Regions from separate parts of the Pragia fontium genome, predicted to be linked through region 2. Evidence: predicted binding sites of a transcription regulator. Region 2 holds the regulator's gene; each other region holds the start of a gene.
What was found. The regulator Fur, encoded in region 2, represses iron uptake genes when iron is present. The targets are predictions, from matches to a motif close to ATAATAATGAGAACNACTATCAA.
Positions count from the first base shown of each region.

Region 1 (5,358 bases), 290 kb from region 2:
TAACCAACGGCTTCCAGTTCTAATCCACGTGAGCGAGCCATACCGGTTTGGCTACGAATCGCCGGATCGTTTGGATCGGTGGTTAAGGTATTTTTTTGGTAAAGCTCATAGAGTGCTGCGTTGATGTAGCCGTTAAACCCTTGTGGCACGTACTTAATACCGATCTCAGTTTGTTGACCGGTTTGCGGAACGTAGGGTTTATTGTCGTTATTACGGCCGGACAATGGCTGGAATGATTCGGAATAGCTGACATACGGATTTAAACCGATATCTGACAGGTACATCAGACCAGCACTTTTGGTGTACTTATGATCATCCATATCCTGACGGTCGTTAGTATCTGGCTGGATATCACTGGATCTGGCTTTATCATAGCGCCCACCCAGCAGCAGCAACCATTTGTCATCAAACTTCAACTGATTCTGTACATATAAACCGGTCTGGAAACGTTTGGTGCGATGACTGAACAACTGGTCATCACTCACGGGATTATAGTTGCCGTAGGAGGGATTAAAAATATCCAGCGGGGCACCAAAACTGTAGAGGTTGGCATCTTTGCCCCGTGAGTTGGCGGTAAAGTAGTCAACTCCGAGTAATAAGGTATTTTCAAAACGATCGAAGGTCCAGTTACCCACCATACGGTTATCAATCGCCCAGCTTTGCGCGCTGCCGTTACGGTAGGTCAAACCGCGGTTAACGTGACGATCGTCGACCATACCCAGACCGTAAATACTACGCAGATCCATATTCAGATAGCTGTAGTTCATATTCTGGTGGAATGTCCATGTGTCATTAAAACCGTGTTTAAACTCATAACCAGCGTTGAATTGTTCAGTATTGTTGCGGCTATAGCTTGGCTCACCATAAGACATTTTATAATCGACTTTACCAAATGGCGTATTTTGCAGCGTTCCATAAGGCAGTTTAAAGCCGCTGGTCGGATTGGCATTATCTTTCAGGTAGCTGGTTAACAGGGTCAGGCTGGTATCATCTGATATATCAAAGGTCAGGCTTGGTGCAATATAGTAACGTTCGTCTTTAGCGCCATCGCTAGGTCCGTTGGTTTTCTTGGCAAAGCCAACCAAGCGATACTGAACGCTGCCTTCGTCGTTTAATGGGCCGGAGGTATCCAATCCGAAGTCGCGGTAATCATCGGAACCGTAAGATAATTGTACTTCCCCTTGTTGTAGGCGGGTAGGGCGCTTACTAATCACGTTGACCAGACCACCAGGAGGGTTTTGGCCGTAGAGCATAGAAGCCGGGCCTTTAAGCATCTCAATACGTTCGATGCCGTAGGCTTCTTGCTGCCAACCATAGAAACCATTTTCGTTAATGGCTTGTAGGCCATCTTGATAGCGACTCCAGCCGAAGCCACGTACAATTAACCAGTCGGTTTTATTATCCGGGCCATAAGGTGTAGCAAAAACGCCGGAGCTGTAACGCATGGCCTCATCAATTTTTTTACTTGCATGGCGATCCAAATCTTCACGAGTGACTTCGGATAACGCTCTTGGCGTTTCGGCTGCTGGGGTATCTATTTTTGAGGCGGTATTTCCACCAATAACCACCATCTTCTCAGTGCCGGAATTGGTTGAGGGTGATGTTTCAGTGGCGGCTAGAGCCGGTGCGGTTGCCGTTAGGCTGAGTAAAATAGCATAAGCTAACGGTTGATAGGTTAGGCCAGTCGGAACGACTCGGTTATCCATTGATGATGTTTCCTGAATCAGTATTGGTAATGAGAGTGATTATCATGCGTATTTTCTTTTTATTTAGGTGTTTCTGTCAATTGAAACCATCAAATGAGAATAATTTTTTACAACTCTTCTGCTTTGGTGGTTCAAAATGATATATTGAGAATCGTTATCACTATTTTTAACGGTTAGACTAGACTGCTACCATTCACCTGCTATTAAAGGTTCCGTATTTCATGAATAATCGATTGTTGAAGCTGTTACTGATATTTATTTTCAGTATTTCAACGGCCTATGCCAGTGAATGGCCAAAAGAAGTGACGGATATATTAGGCAATAAAGTGGTGATTACACAGAAACCACAGCGGGTAGTGCTGGCATCAGGCTATAGCTTTGTTGCTTTGTCATTTGTTCATGAAGATCCGGCTTCGGTACTGATTGGCTGGGGAAGTGAACTGAAAAAATTTGATACCGCAACTTATGAACTCTACAAGAAGACCTTTCCTAAACTGGCAACGCTGAAAACCATTGGCAGCGGCAGTGGCGATGAATTATCGGTAGAAACCATACTTTCCTTGTCACCTGATTTAGTCATTTTTGAGGCGTGGCAGGCTCCTCGCTCTCAGGTTTTGATTGCTTTATTACGTAAGAGCCATATTCCCGTGGTGTTTGTCGACTTCTATCAATCACCTTTAGAAAATACCCTTCCTTCCGTGCGCTTATTAGGGCAATTATTAGATCGCGAACAGCAGACGGAACAGCTAATTGGTTTTTATCAAAGCCATATGGAACGTCTTACTTCCAGATTAAACGATCCTAAAATAGAACATCCGCGAGTATTACTGCATGCGTATCCTGGCGTCTGGGAATGTTGTTGGACCAGCGGAACCGGGGGAGTTGGGGAATATATTACTTTGTTTAAAGGCATCAACGTTGGCGCAGATAAATTCCCAACCGGTAATGGTGGTCAGCTTAGTCTGGAATATTTGATTCAGAAAAACCCTCAGGTGTATATTGCCACCGGACATTCCGGCGTCGATCCGAATAAAGCTTTGCCGCTAGGTACCGGAGTTGATATGGCCCTTAGCCAACGTCAGTTAAGTAAACTGGTGGCGGAGAAAGGGCTGAACACGTTTGATGCGGTACAAAATGGCCGGGTTTATGGCTTTTGGAACTATTTTTCTGGTTCACCGCTCAATATTGTGGGAGCAGAGGTGATGGCAAAGTGGATCCAACCGGAGTTATATCAGGATGTCGATCCACAAAAAACCATGGATGAAATGAACCAACGTTTTCTTCCGGTGACGTTAACCGGGACTTATTGGCTTACCCTACAGAGATAGCGTTATGTATATCAAACCAGAACATACAGTCACTTCAAAAGAGCAACTGCGTGAATATTACGCCATGCCACATCAGATGGTGGTGAAGAAGCAAATTGATTTTTTGGCGCCTTATGGCCAAAAGCTGATTTCCCTGTCACCGTTTTTTATGTTGGCAACGGTAGGTAAAAATGGTGTGGATGTTTCACCTAAAGGGGGATATCCCGGGTTTGTAAAAACGGTGGGTGAGAAGACACTGTTGATTCCTGATTATGCCGGTAACAATCGGTTAGATGGCCTACAAAATATTATTGATAACCCACAGGTTGGCCTGACATTTTTGATTCCCGGTTATAACGAAGCATTTCGAATAAACGGTAAAGCGACCGTTTCCATTGATCCCTCCCTGTGTGAGTTCTTCACGGATACTGGCAAAACAGTGAAGTGCGTGATTGTGGTTAACATTGAAGAGGCGTTTATCCACTGTGGTCAGGCAATATCACTGGCTAAACTGTGGGATGTTGAAAGTCAGCAAAATAAAGACAGTGCACCAACGCTGAAGGATATTATTGCTTTCCATACGGCGCGGGAATCGGTTTAAGTCGACTACAGAAATATAAAGAATGTGTCATCCGATAAATTGACTCATTCTTGCAAATAAACTGCGACCTAAACGGTAATCTCTCCTGTCGTGTGATGATTGATACCATTCTTTATAAGTTAAAGAACCGATCGGTTTTAGCGATCGGTTCTTTTTTCGTTATAGCTAGACCAGATCTTTTAAGCGATAAATCCATTCCAGTGCCTGTTTGGGCGACAGCGTATCCGGATCTAAGGCTTCCAGCGCTTCTACCGCCGGGGATGTTTCTGCTTCAACGGTAAGTAGCGCCATTTGTGAGCCTTCAGCGGTGCTGTTGGCGGCGCTCAGCGAGAGCGATTCCAGCTCTTTTAGCTTTTGACGTGCGCGCTTGATAACGTCTTTAGGCACTCCGGCCAAAGCGGCGACCGCCAGACCATAACTCTTACTGGCTGCACCGGGCTGAACGCTATGCATAAAGGCGATAGTATCACCGTGCTCCACCGCATCCAGATGGACGTTCTCTACCCCTTCCATACGTTCAGGTAGGGTGGTTAATTCAAAATAATGGGTTGCGAACAGCGTCATGGCCTTAATTTTATTAGCCAGATTCTCTGCACAGCTCCAGGCCAGTGATAAACCGTCATAGGTTGACGTACCTCGACCAATCTCATCCATCAGAATCAGACTTTGTTCGGTGGCGTTATGTAGAATATTGGCGGTTTCCGTCATTTCCACCATAAACGTAGAGCGACCAGAGGCCAGATCGTCAGCGGCACCGATACGGGTAAAGATGCGATCGACGGGCCCGATGTTGGCGCTGTCGGCGGGAACAAAACTACCGATATGAGCCATTAACACAATCAGGGCAGCCTGACGCATATAGGTACTTTTACCGCCCATATTTGGGCCGGTGACAATTAGCATTCTGCGCTGGGGAGAAAGCTGTAGTGGGTTGGCGATAAAGGGTTCGCGCAATACCTGTTCAACTACCGGGTGGCGTCCGCCGGTAATATTGATGCCCGGTTTATCGCTCAGTTCCGGACAGATATAGTTTAGCGTATAGGCTCGTTCTGACAGATTGCACAACACATCCAGTTCAGCCAGCGCAGCAGCACTTTGTTGCAGAGCTTCAAGATGCGGTAGCAACAAGTCGAATAGTTCATCATACAGGGATTTTTCCAGCGCCAGCGCTTTACCCTTGGAGGTCAGAACCTTATCTTCATACTCTTTCAGTTCAGGGATGATATAGCGTTCAGCATTCTTTAGCGTTTGGCGGCGAACATAGTTAATCGGCACCAGATGGCTCTGACCGCGGCTAACCTGAATGTAGTAACCGTGAATTGCATTAAAGCCTACCTTTAAGGTATCCAATCCGAGTTTTTCACGCTCACGAATTTCCAGACGATCCAGATAATCTGTAGCGCCATCCGCCAGCGCGCGCCATTCATCCAGTTCGGCGTTATAACCGCTGGCAATTACACCGCCGTCGCGAATCAGTACCGGTGGCGACTCGATAACCGCTCTTTCCAGCAAATCCTGTAATTCATCAAATTGATTAATCTGATTTTTCAGCGTTTGGATATAGCCCGATGCGTAGGGCGCCAGTAACTGATGAATATCCGGGAGCTGTTGGAAAGCATAACGCATCCGCGCTAAATCGCGGGGGCGGGCTGTTCGCAGCGCCAGACGAGCCAGAATACGTTCTAAATCACCAATATTACGCAGATAGGGTTGGATGTCGCTATAGTTGCCCTGAAGCTCCTGT
Region 1 is NZ_LR134531.1:1,153,328-1,158,685, forward strand. It holds gene EL341_RS04820 (TonB-dependent siderophore receptor) at 1-1,706, opposite strand, end outside; gene EL341_RS04825 (ABC transporter substrate-binding protein) at 1,928-3,034, shown strand; gene EL341_RS04830 (MSMEG_1061 family FMN-dependent PPOX-type flavoprotein) at 3,039-3,614, shown strand; gene mutS (DNA mismatch repair protein MutS) at 3,780-5,358, opposite strand, start outside.
Region 1: a site for Fur is predicted at 1,851-1,873, ahead of EL341_RS04820 (TonB-dependent siderophore receptor). Genes of this name have one in related genera too.

Region 2 (5,358 bases):
ACGGTAAAAGACTCTGGCATCGTTGATAGTACAGCGGCTAAGCGTTTAGGCGCTGCGGGTGTGGTTAAGTTAAATAAGCAAAGTATTCAGATTATTGTTGGGGCAAAAGCCGAATCCATTGCTGACAGCATGCGTAAAGTGATTGCTGCCGGTACTGCACCTAAAACTCAGGCTGCTGCAACTACAGTATCTGAGCCAGTCGTTAAGCCTCAGGCAGCAGTGAAAAAAGCTGAAGCTATTAGCACCTTAATTTCGCCAATTACCGGTGATATTGTGGCGCTGGAAGCGGTTCCTGATGAAGCATTTGCCAGTAAAGCCGTTGGTGAAGGTATCGCTATTCGCCCAACCGGTAAAATCGTGGTTGCTCCGGCTAACGGTACATTGGTGAAAATTTTCGGTACTAATCACGCATTCTGTCTGGAAACTGAAAACGGTGCAGAAGTGGTGGTTCATATTGGTATTGATACCGTTAAGTTGGATGGTAATGGCTTCAAGCGTTTAGCTGAAGAAGGCGCTACCGTGAAGGCTGGCGATCCGGTACTGGAGTTGGATTTAGATTACTTATCTGCCAATGCAGCTTCTATTATCAGCCCGGTTGTTGTCAGTAATATTGATGATTTTAGCGGTATCATTGATGTGGCTAGCGGTAGTGTAGTGGCCGGTCAGTCCAAACTGTTCGATATTAAAGGATAAGATTTAACGCTTATCTGGCCGATATATTGTGTGAAGCGGGAAGGGTAACCTTCCCGCTTTTTTTATTTATTGGCTTTTTAAGGTAAAATAACGGCAATAAATATAGCGATGACGAGGTTATAATCAGCGGCTTTCTACTTGACGGCTGACTTTGCTGTAACTAACGGTTGTGTCCTGAGGGCGGTTGTTAGATTATAAGAGGTTATAACGTTGTGATCGCTTTTGCATTTTGCATACGAGGAAAAAGTAAATGAGTGAGGCTGAAGTTCGCCCAACTAATTTTATTCGTCATATTATTGACGAAGATTTAGCATCAGGTAAACACACGACTATCGTGACCCGTTTTCCACCTGAGCCGAACGGATATCTGCATATTGGGCATGCGAAGTCCATTTGCCTGAACTTTGGCATTGCGCAGGACTATCAAGGTCTGTGTAATTTGCGTTTTGATGACACTAACCCGGTAAAAGAAGATATCGAGTATGTTGAGTCAATCAAGAATGATGTTCAGTGGTTAGGTTTTCATTGGGATGGCGCAGTGCGCTACTCTTCTGACTATTTTGATCAGTTACATCAGTATGCGGTTGAATTAATCAGCAAAGGCTTAGCCTATGTGGATGAGCTGAGTCCTGAAGAGATGCGTGAATACCGTGGAACGCTGACTCAGCCGGGGAAAAATAGCCCATATCGCGATCGCAGCATAGAAGAAAACCTTGCGCTGTTTGAGAAAATGAAAAACGGTGAATTTGCTGAGGGTAAAGCTTGTTTGCGTGCCAAGATCGATATGGCATCCTCTTTTATCGTTATGCGCGACCCTGTTCTGTATCGGATTAAATTTGCCGATCACCATCAGACCGGTAATAAGTGGTGCATCTACCCGATGTATGACTTTACCCACTGCATTTCAGATGCGCTGGAGGGAATAACTCACTCTCTGTGTACGTTGGAATTCCAAGATAACCGTCGTCTGTATGATTGGGTGTTGGACAATATCACCATTCCTTGTCATCCACATCAGTACGAGTTTTCTCGCCTGAATTTAGAATACGCCATTATGTCAAAGCGTAAGCTGAATTTGCTGGTGACTGAAAATAGGGTAGAAGGATGGGACGATCCGCGGATGCCGACCATTTCGGGTCTGCGTCGTCGTGGTTATACGGCCGCTTCAATCCGTGAATTCTGCCGTCGCATTGGCGTAACTAAACAAGATAACAACGTAGAAATGGTGGCGTTAGAAACCTGCATACGTGAAGATTTAAACGAGAATGCACCGCGGGCCATGGCCGTATTGAATCCGGTTAAAGTTATTATTGAGAACGTACCGGAAGGGCACGAAGAATGGTTAACCGTTGGGGCTCACCCGAATAAGCCTGAAATGGGAACCCGCAGTGTACCGTTTAGCCGTGAGATTTACATCGATCGCGCAGACTTCCGTGAAGAAGCCAATAAGCAATATAAGCGCTTGGTTTTAGGTAAAGAAGTCCGTCTGAGAAATGCTTATGTGATCAAAGCTGAGCGGGTTGAGAAAGATGCTCAGGGTGAAATTACCACCATTTACTGTAGTTATGATTCGGCAACCTTGGGTAAAGATCCGGCGGATGGCCGTAAGGTGAAAGGTGTTATTCATTGGGTTTCGGTTTCTCACGCACTACCTGCTGAATTCCGTTTGTATGAATGCTTATTTAATGTGGCGAACCCTGGGGCGGCAGATGACTTCTTGTCTACGATTAACCCAGAGTCCTTAACCATTGCCCATGGTTTTGTTGAGCCAAGCCTAAAAGAGGCTCAGCCTGAGTTTGCTTATCAGTTCGAACGTGAAGGATATTTCTGCGCTGATAATCGTCATTCATCAACGGATAATCTGGTATTTAACCGCACGGTGGGTCTGCGCGATACCTGGGCTTCTCAAGCCAGCTAGTATGCCAGATTGACAATATGCTTGAATAAAAAATGCCCGCCAGCATAAACTGACGGGCATTTTTTTAAGGCGAAGGAAGATATTATGGGGCCGTTGGTTGTAGTGGGGCGATACTCTTTTCCACTTGAGGCGCAAATTGCTAAAAGTAATCTTCAGGCCGCTGGCATCCGCGCGTATATTGCCGATGAGCATACCATTAATATGCAGTGGCTTTATTCTGATGCGTTAGGTGGCGTCAGGCTAATGGTGGCTGAGCAGGATGCGCAGGAAGCCGAAGAGATTTTGCAGCAGGATTTCTCACTATCGATAGCGGAGACGGAAATTCCCGACAGTGATGTTGAGAGTGATTGGATTTGTCCTGCTTGCGGGAGCCATAATGTTGCTCTCTTTACCAAGGGAAAGAAATCCGCTTTTGTGATTTTTATTCTGCTGGGTTTTCCACTTTTTTTCTATCAGCATGGAATTAAGTGTAACGATTGCGGTAAATTCAGCAAAAAATAATGCCAGCAATTATGCTGGCAATTGTCGCTGCTATGATAGCAGTCTGAAAGAATGAGCTAATTAACCACGGGAGTCGTGCAAATTCTCATCTTTACGGCAGTCACCGGATATACACTTACCATACAAATACAGGCTGTGGTTGGTTAGTTTAATATTATATCTTTCGGATATATCCCGTTGACGCTGTTCGATCAATTCATCGCTAAACTCAATAACTCGGCCGCAGTCCAGACAGATTAAATGGTCATGATGATGTTTTTGCGTTAGTTCAAAAACGGATTTACCACCTTCAAAGCTGTGGCGGGTGACAATGCCGGCATCATCAAACTGGTTTAAAACGCGATAGACGGTGGCAAGACCAATCTCTTCTCCCATATCGATCAGACGTTTATATAAATCTTCCGCGCTAACGTGATGATTCTCAGGCCCCTGAAGTATTTCCAGAATTTTAAGTCTAGGAAGGGTAACTTTCAGTCCAGCCTTCTTCAGTGCGATATTATTATCAGTCATGCAGATTTCTTCCTAAATTCGGGACGCCATGAGTCTTTAGCGAACGGTTAACAAAAATATAATATAGCATTATAGGGTCAGATACATGAAATAGGAACCACAAGGTATGTAGGGGAATCCGATTACACTGATAGCTATCATTATGGTTTTATGGAAATTTCATCTCCACTTTTTTACTTTGCTATTGATTTGCTGAGGCGTATTGAGCCGTAACCAGCCAATCCTTTCTTAGCCCATCAACAAGTCAATGAGGTTCGATAATTACTAAGAAGGCCAAATGAGGCAGGTTAATTGCCCATTGAGAACCATAGTCAAAGCTAACCATGCGATGTGCATTTTGTACAATGACTCATTCACCAGGTTCGCTAACAATAATCAAAATACTTATATAGCGTAGCATGTGATTAGCCTATTTTTCGATGGTTGTTGCTATAAATGGGCCAATAAGTTTGATATTAGCGCTATCTTGCTCAAAACATGAGAAATAATGTTATCACGCAATCTATGAATTATTGGGTTAATGGATTGTTTTAAGCGAAGGATTAATCAATTGGCTTTCTTTGAGGCTGAAAAGCCGGTTACGATGGTAACCGGCAAAGGACATAATCTATTTAACAACAGGGGCCATTGCCTCCGCCGTAGCGTGCTTTCTGACGTTCCCGGAAGAATTCCTCATAGGTCATCACTTCCCGATCCGGATGGGTCAGGTGCATATGCTGGACGTAATTATCGTAGTCAGGCATACCCACCATTAAACGAGCCGCCTGCCCAAGATAGCGACCTACTTTTGCTAAGTCTTCAAACATAAGTATTGGCCTCCTTTTTATGGTGGCAGTATTGCTAAAAACTTTTGCATACTGCCATTTTTATGCTTGGCGATTAATGGTTTTTAGCCATCAGTCAGTTATTGTATTGATGCTGGAAATGGTTGGTAAGGCACTTCATTCGCCGTTGGTTGAGGATTAGCCTTGGCTTTGAAGGCCGTACGCAAACCGAAAACCACCACGCTGAGCATGACCAACATAAAGAGGATGGTCAGTCCGGCATCTAATTGGTTGTTGAATATCAGCGCGCTCATTTGATCGAGTGATTTAGCCGGAGCCAGAATTTCACCCTTATCCAAGGATGCCTGATATTTATTCGCCAGAGCCAAGAAGCCAACGCGCGGGTTAGCATCGAATACTTTCTGCCATCCGGCGGTGAGCGTACAAACCAGCAGGAAAATAGTTGGGATCACGGCGACCCAGGCATATTTTTCTCGCTTCATTTTGAACAGCACTACTGCGCACAGCGTTAGGGCGATAGCCGCCAGCATCTGGTTAGCAATACCGAACAGCGGCCACAGGGTATTGATTCCACCTAATGGGTCCACAACGCCTTGATAGAGGAAATAACCCCATGCGGCAACACACAGCGCTGTTGCTGTAATGTTGGCAACAAAAGAGTCGGTACGTTTCATTGAAGGGACAAATGTTCCTAGCAGGTCTTGCAGCATAAAACGTCCTGCTCGGGTACCTGCATCCACCGCGGTCAGAATAAACAAGGCTTCAAACAGGATAGCGAAGTGATACCAGAATGCCATCATGGTTGGGCCAGTAATCTGACTCAGGATATGTGCCATACCCACAGCCAAAGTAGGAGCACCTCCGGCACGGGAAACAATGGTGGTTTCCCCAACGTCTTTGGCATATTGAACCAGTACGTCTGGCGTAATGGTAAAGCCCCATGAACTGACA
Region 2 is NZ_LR134531.1:1,448,144-1,453,501, forward strand. It holds gene nagE (PTS N-acetyl glucosamine transporter subunit IIABC) at 1-693, shown strand, start outside; gene glnS (glutamine--tRNA ligase) at 944-2,611, shown strand; gene EL341_RS06350 (putative signal transducing protein) at 2,696-3,112, shown strand; gene fur (ferric iron uptake transcriptional regulator) at 3,173-3,622, opposite strand; gene EL341_RS06360 (YbdD/YjiX family protein) at 4,234-4,428, opposite strand; gene cstA (pyruvate/proton symporter CstA) at 4,527-5,358, opposite strand, start outside.

Region 3 (5,358 bases), 1.7 Mb from region 2:
ACCCGATTTTTAGGGTATTTTATTATTTAAGTTGGAATGTAAGGTCAAGGCTATGAAACAACAGGCAGCAGAAATTAAACGCTTAAGCGATAAGCTGGATGCGTTAAACCGCAAAGAGAAAGATGTTATTACCAAAGGCCTCGATACTGATTTGACTGAAATGGATGCCGAAAAGGCCACATTACAGGCTGAAATTGAAAGGCTGCGAGCGGAAAAAAGTAAAGTTCTTAGCGCTAAAGCTCAGAAGATACAAAAGCTAGCCTTCAGTCGCCCTATTACTAAAGCGGAACAAGCGGATATGGGAGCACTGAAGAAAAAGGTTAAAGGCCTTGAAGTTGTTCATCCAATGACGGCTTTGGGTCGTGAAATGGGCATTAAAGAAGTGACCGGATTTGCCCGCAGTCAGTTTTAATCTCTTTTTCTTATGTGTCAGTCAGGTCACTTTGCGGGCCTGACGCTTTACTGAGTACCAACCAGTCGTCTTTCCATATCCTCAATACTTCGATTTAATAAACGCATCTGCATATTTTTGCTCCAACTGGCGGACAAACCCGCTGCGGCAAGCATGCGCCGGTATTGTTCTGCATCAAAAGGGGCGTTGAAGGCAATTGAAATCGCTTCTGCTACCGAGAGATCGCTGTTACGGCTAACCAGCTCCAGCGCCTGTTGTGAATTCACGCTACCCGCTGAAATGACCCGATAGAGCCAGCCGCAGCGACCGCTGTTTTGCATAGTGCGTGCAAAGTCACCAATATCACAGTGAAAGTTCAGTTTATAGCAAGGGGAGCGAGGCTGAGTAACCTGAATCAGCGCTTTTCCCCAACGAAAGATGTCACCAATATAGACATTTTCTTCATTGAGGCCAGTGGTAGAAATATTCTCACCAAACAGCGGGGCAACAAACTGTTCCGCCTGTTCAGGATATTGAGCTTGCCAGTAAGCGTAGTGTTCGCGCGGATAGTGGCACAGTGCCCGATCGGCCCCGCCGTGGTGACGGGTTTCTGCTTGTTCATCCCCCTCAAACCCTAATGCTGTTAGCGTTAGCTCACCATTAGCGGCACGTTTATTGATTGCGCTGGGAGAATGCCCCTCATAGGGTTCGATCTTACCAAGGTAAACGTTGGGATAATGCATCATAACCGCCGATGATTGGGGGTAACCATGAAATGAGCATACTGCCTATAGCGGCGCGGATCCAGCTTTGAACAGGACTAAATTGCAAGGAGAAATAGACGGGATAACTAAAAACAAAGCCACATTCTTGGTCAAGAACGCAGCTTTGTTTCCGGTAATGCTTCTTAAACTTTCTTAACGAAGCAGGCTTTCAGCATAATGCTGGTGTTATCGATTTTGCAGTCGATCTCATGATCGCCATCGACCAGACGGATAGGTTTAGACTTGCTGCCGACCTTCAGGACGGTTGAAGAACCTTTCAGTTTTAAATCCTTAATTAGCGTCACGCAGTCGCCGTCAGCCAGCACGTTACCGTTGCTGTCTTTCACCACTCTCTCATCGCCGTCAGTCGCTTCTGGCTCGGAAGGATTCCACTCGTGAGCGCAATCAGGGCAGATGAACATGGAACCGTCTGGATAGGTATTTTCTGACCCGCAGACCGGGCAAGCTGGAATAGAGTGCATGTCAATTTCCCTAAAAAATAGAACGTGAATAAAATTAAGGCGGCATTCTACTACAAATAGCCTCTTTTATCACAGGGATAAACCATCTGGTTATGAAGTAGATAGCAATAGAAAGAAATTATCATCCAATAAAATTGCCAATTTATCAGGAGAATGCTGATCTTTTCAGGGCGGAGCGGGGATAAATTCAGGCAAGGGCTGAAAACTGAGGATTTAAGTCCGAGATAATAGCGGAATAGCCGATACTACCTCGGTTATATAGACGAGTACTAACCCGTCATATTATTTTTTCGCTGCAGAAAAACGTGTAGCGGCCTCATCCCAGTTAACTACGTTCCAGAACTCTTTAATGTAGTCTGGACGACGGTTTTGGAATTTTAAGTAGTAAGCGTGTTCCCAAACGTCTAAACCGACGATGGGATAACCAGAAGCGCCAGATACGCTTTCACCCATTAGTGGACTATCCTGATTAGCCGTGGACACCACAGCCAGTTTACCTTCTTGTAGAACCAACCAAGCCCAGCCAGAACCAAAGCGAGTGGCTGCCGCTTGCTCAAACATCTCTTTAAAGCTATCAACGCTACCGAAGTCACGCTCAATGGCGGTTTTTAGATCGCCCTGTAGTACCGTACCTTTTTTCAGGCCTTTCCAGAACAGACTGTGGTTTACATGACCACCGGCGTTGTTTCTTAATACGGTGCGTTTTTCTGCCGGGACTTTATCCAAGTGAACAATTAACTCTTCCGCAGACAGCTTTTTTAGATCGTCAGACAGCGTCTCAAGAGCCGCATTGGCATTGTTGACATAAGCTTGATGGTGCTTGCTGTAGTGGATTTCCATGGTTTGCTTATCAAAATGAGGTTCTAAAGCATCATAAGCATAAGGCAGAGGGGGAAGTGTATAGCTCATATTGTTACTCCTCAAAACAGTTTTAGCTGCGCGATCGCAGGCAGCGGGTTTTTTGTCACCTCTTGAGTATAACATCTAATAACGATTGATAATCATTATCATTATTGTGGTTATTTGTTGTTCGTATCTTTAATATTTCAGCCATTTTTTAGGTATTTAATTAATACCTATTTATAAGTAGTCAAATATGTCGAAATGTAAATAATCTTTATGAATTAAAGTAACTTATATTGCTTTATGTTCAGTGCGTCGCGACTTCAAAAAAGGATATTGTAGTTTCATTTCAGTATGATATGTCACTAAATCAGATAATAACCTTACTTTACTATCAGGTGTTGGTCTGTTTCTTGACCGAATATAAAGTGATATATAACGCTATAAATTATAGTGCTATTTAGGTAGTGATTTAACATATTAATACCTCTTTTTGATTAAAATTAACATATAAAACAGATTGATATATAGAGGATCGAGATCAATAAGTTGTCCATCAGTTGCCCCTATAATCCGCGCAGAAAAGATTAAGTTCTTATGTCAAATAGAGGAGAAAACCATGCAGGTCAGCAGAAGGCAGTTTTTTAAAATCTGCGCTGGCGGTATGGCGGGTACAACTGTAGCGGCATTAGGTTTTGCGCCGACTATGGCACTAGCGGAAACACGTAATTATAAATTATTGCACGCTCGTGAAACACGTAATACCTGCACTTACTGTTCCGTCGGCTGCGGGCTGTTAATGTACAGCCTAGGTGATGGGGCAAAAAATGCCAAAAGTAGTATTTTCCACATTGAAGGGGATCCGGATCATCCGGTAAACCGCGGTGCGCTTTGCCCTAAAGGGGCAGGACTCATCGACTACATTCATAGTGAAGGCCGTTTGCAATATCCAGAATACCGCGCGCCGGGTTCTGATAAGTGGCAACGTCTGAGCTGGGATGATGCCTTAAACCGCATTGCCAAGCTGATGAAAGACGACCGTGACGCGCATTTCCAACACGTGAATGAAGCCGGTACGGTGGTTAACCGTTGGCTGAGCACCGGGATGTTGTGTGGCTCGGCAGCCAGTAATGAAACGGGATTATTAACCCAAAAATTTACCCGAGCGCTCGGTATGCTCGGTATCGACCAAGTAGCACGCATCTGACACGGACCAACGGTAGCAAGTCTTGCTCCAACATTTGGTCGCGGTGCGATGACCAACCACTGGGTTGATATTAAGAACGCCAACGTTGTTGTCGTTATGGGTGGTAACGCTGCTGAAGCTCATCCAGTGGGATTCCGCTGGGCGCTGGAAGCGAAAAAGCACAACAACGCGAAAATCGTTGTGGTGGATCCGCGTTTTACCCGTACCGCATCGGTGGCTGATATTTATGCGCCAATTCGTTCTGGTACTGACATTGCTTTCTTGTCGGGCGTTATTCTGTATCTGATTAATAATAATAAGATCAACGCGGAATACGTTAAACATTACACCAATGCCAGCTATTTAATTCGTGAAGATTTTGGCTTCGAAGACGGCTTATTCAGCGGCTTTGATGAGCAGAATCGCCGTTATGACAAATCCAGCTGGAACTATCAGTTCGATGAAAATGGCCAGCCGCTGCGCGATCCGTCCCTGAGCGATCCGCGCTGTGTGTGGAATTTGTTAAAGCATCATGTTAGTCGCTACACCCCGGATGTGGTAGAGAACATCTGTGGTACGCCGCAGGCTGATTTTGCCAAAGTCTGTGAAGTCTTGGCTGAAACCAGTGCGTCAAATATGGCGGCGACATTCCTGTATGCGCTGGGCTGGACGGAACATACCGTCGGCTCGCAGAATATCCGTACCATGGCGATGATTCAGCTACTGCTGGGTAATATCGGTATGGCTGGCGGCGGCGTGAACGCTTTACGTGGTCACTCCAACGTACAGGGCACCACAGATATTGGATTGTTATCCCAGAGCCTGCCAGGCTACTTAACGCTACCTTCAGAGAAGCACACCTCTCTGGAAGATTATCTGGCTGCCAGCACACCGAAAGGGATGTTGCCGGGTCAGGTAAACTACTGGAGTAACTATCCTAAATTCTTCGTGAGTTTGATGAAGAGTTTCTACGGCGATAAAGCGCAAAGAGAAAACAGTTGGGGCTTTGACTGGTTACCAAAATGGGATCAGCCTTACGACTGGATGAACTATATCGAACGTATGGAACAAGGGTTAGTGGGTGGTTTCATTTGTCAGGGCGTAAACGTACTTGCGTCATCGCCGAATAGAAACAAAACCGCCCGTGCGTTAGCGAAACTGAAGTTCCTGGTAGTGATGGATCCATTGGCGACCGAAACGGCCAGCTTCTGGGAAAACCACGGCGAATATAACGACGTTGATCCGGCATCAATTCAAACGGAAGTATTCCGTTTACCGTCCAGCTGTTTTGCTGAAGAAGATGGTTCGATTGCCAACTCCGGTCGCTGGTTGCAATGGCACTGGAAAGGTGCTGAGCCACCGGGTGAAGCTAAAACCGACGGTGAAATGCTGGCGGCACTGCTGTTTAAAATCCGTGAGTTATATAACGCGGAGGGTGGTAATACCCCTGAACCGCTGATGAACATGCAGTGGAACTACGCCAGACCACATCATCCAGAGTCGGAAGAAGTGGCCAAAGAGCTTAACGGTGTTGCGCTGGAAGATGTTCTGGATGCCAACGGTAATGTGTTAGCCAAAAAAGGCCAGCAGCTTTCTACCTTTGCTCATCTGAAAGACGATGGTACCACCGCCAGCGCCTGTTGGATTTATGCCGGTAGCTGGACCGAAGCCGGTAACCAAATGGCGCTGCGT
Region 3 is NZ_LR134531.1:3,822,750-3,828,107, reverse strand. It holds gene EL341_RS16575 (YibL family ribosome-associated protein) at 53-412, shown strand; gene yiiM (6-hydroxyaminopurine reductase) at 460-1,134, opposite strand; gene EL341_RS16565 (zinc ribbon domain-containing protein YjdM) at 1,299-1,637, opposite strand; gene sodA (superoxide dismutase [Mn]) at 1,920-2,546, opposite strand; gene fdnG (formate dehydrogenase-N subunit alpha) at 3,100-5,358, shown strand, end outside.
Region 3: a site for Fur is predicted at 2,632-2,654, ahead of sodA (superoxide dismutase [Mn]). Genes of this name have one in related genera too.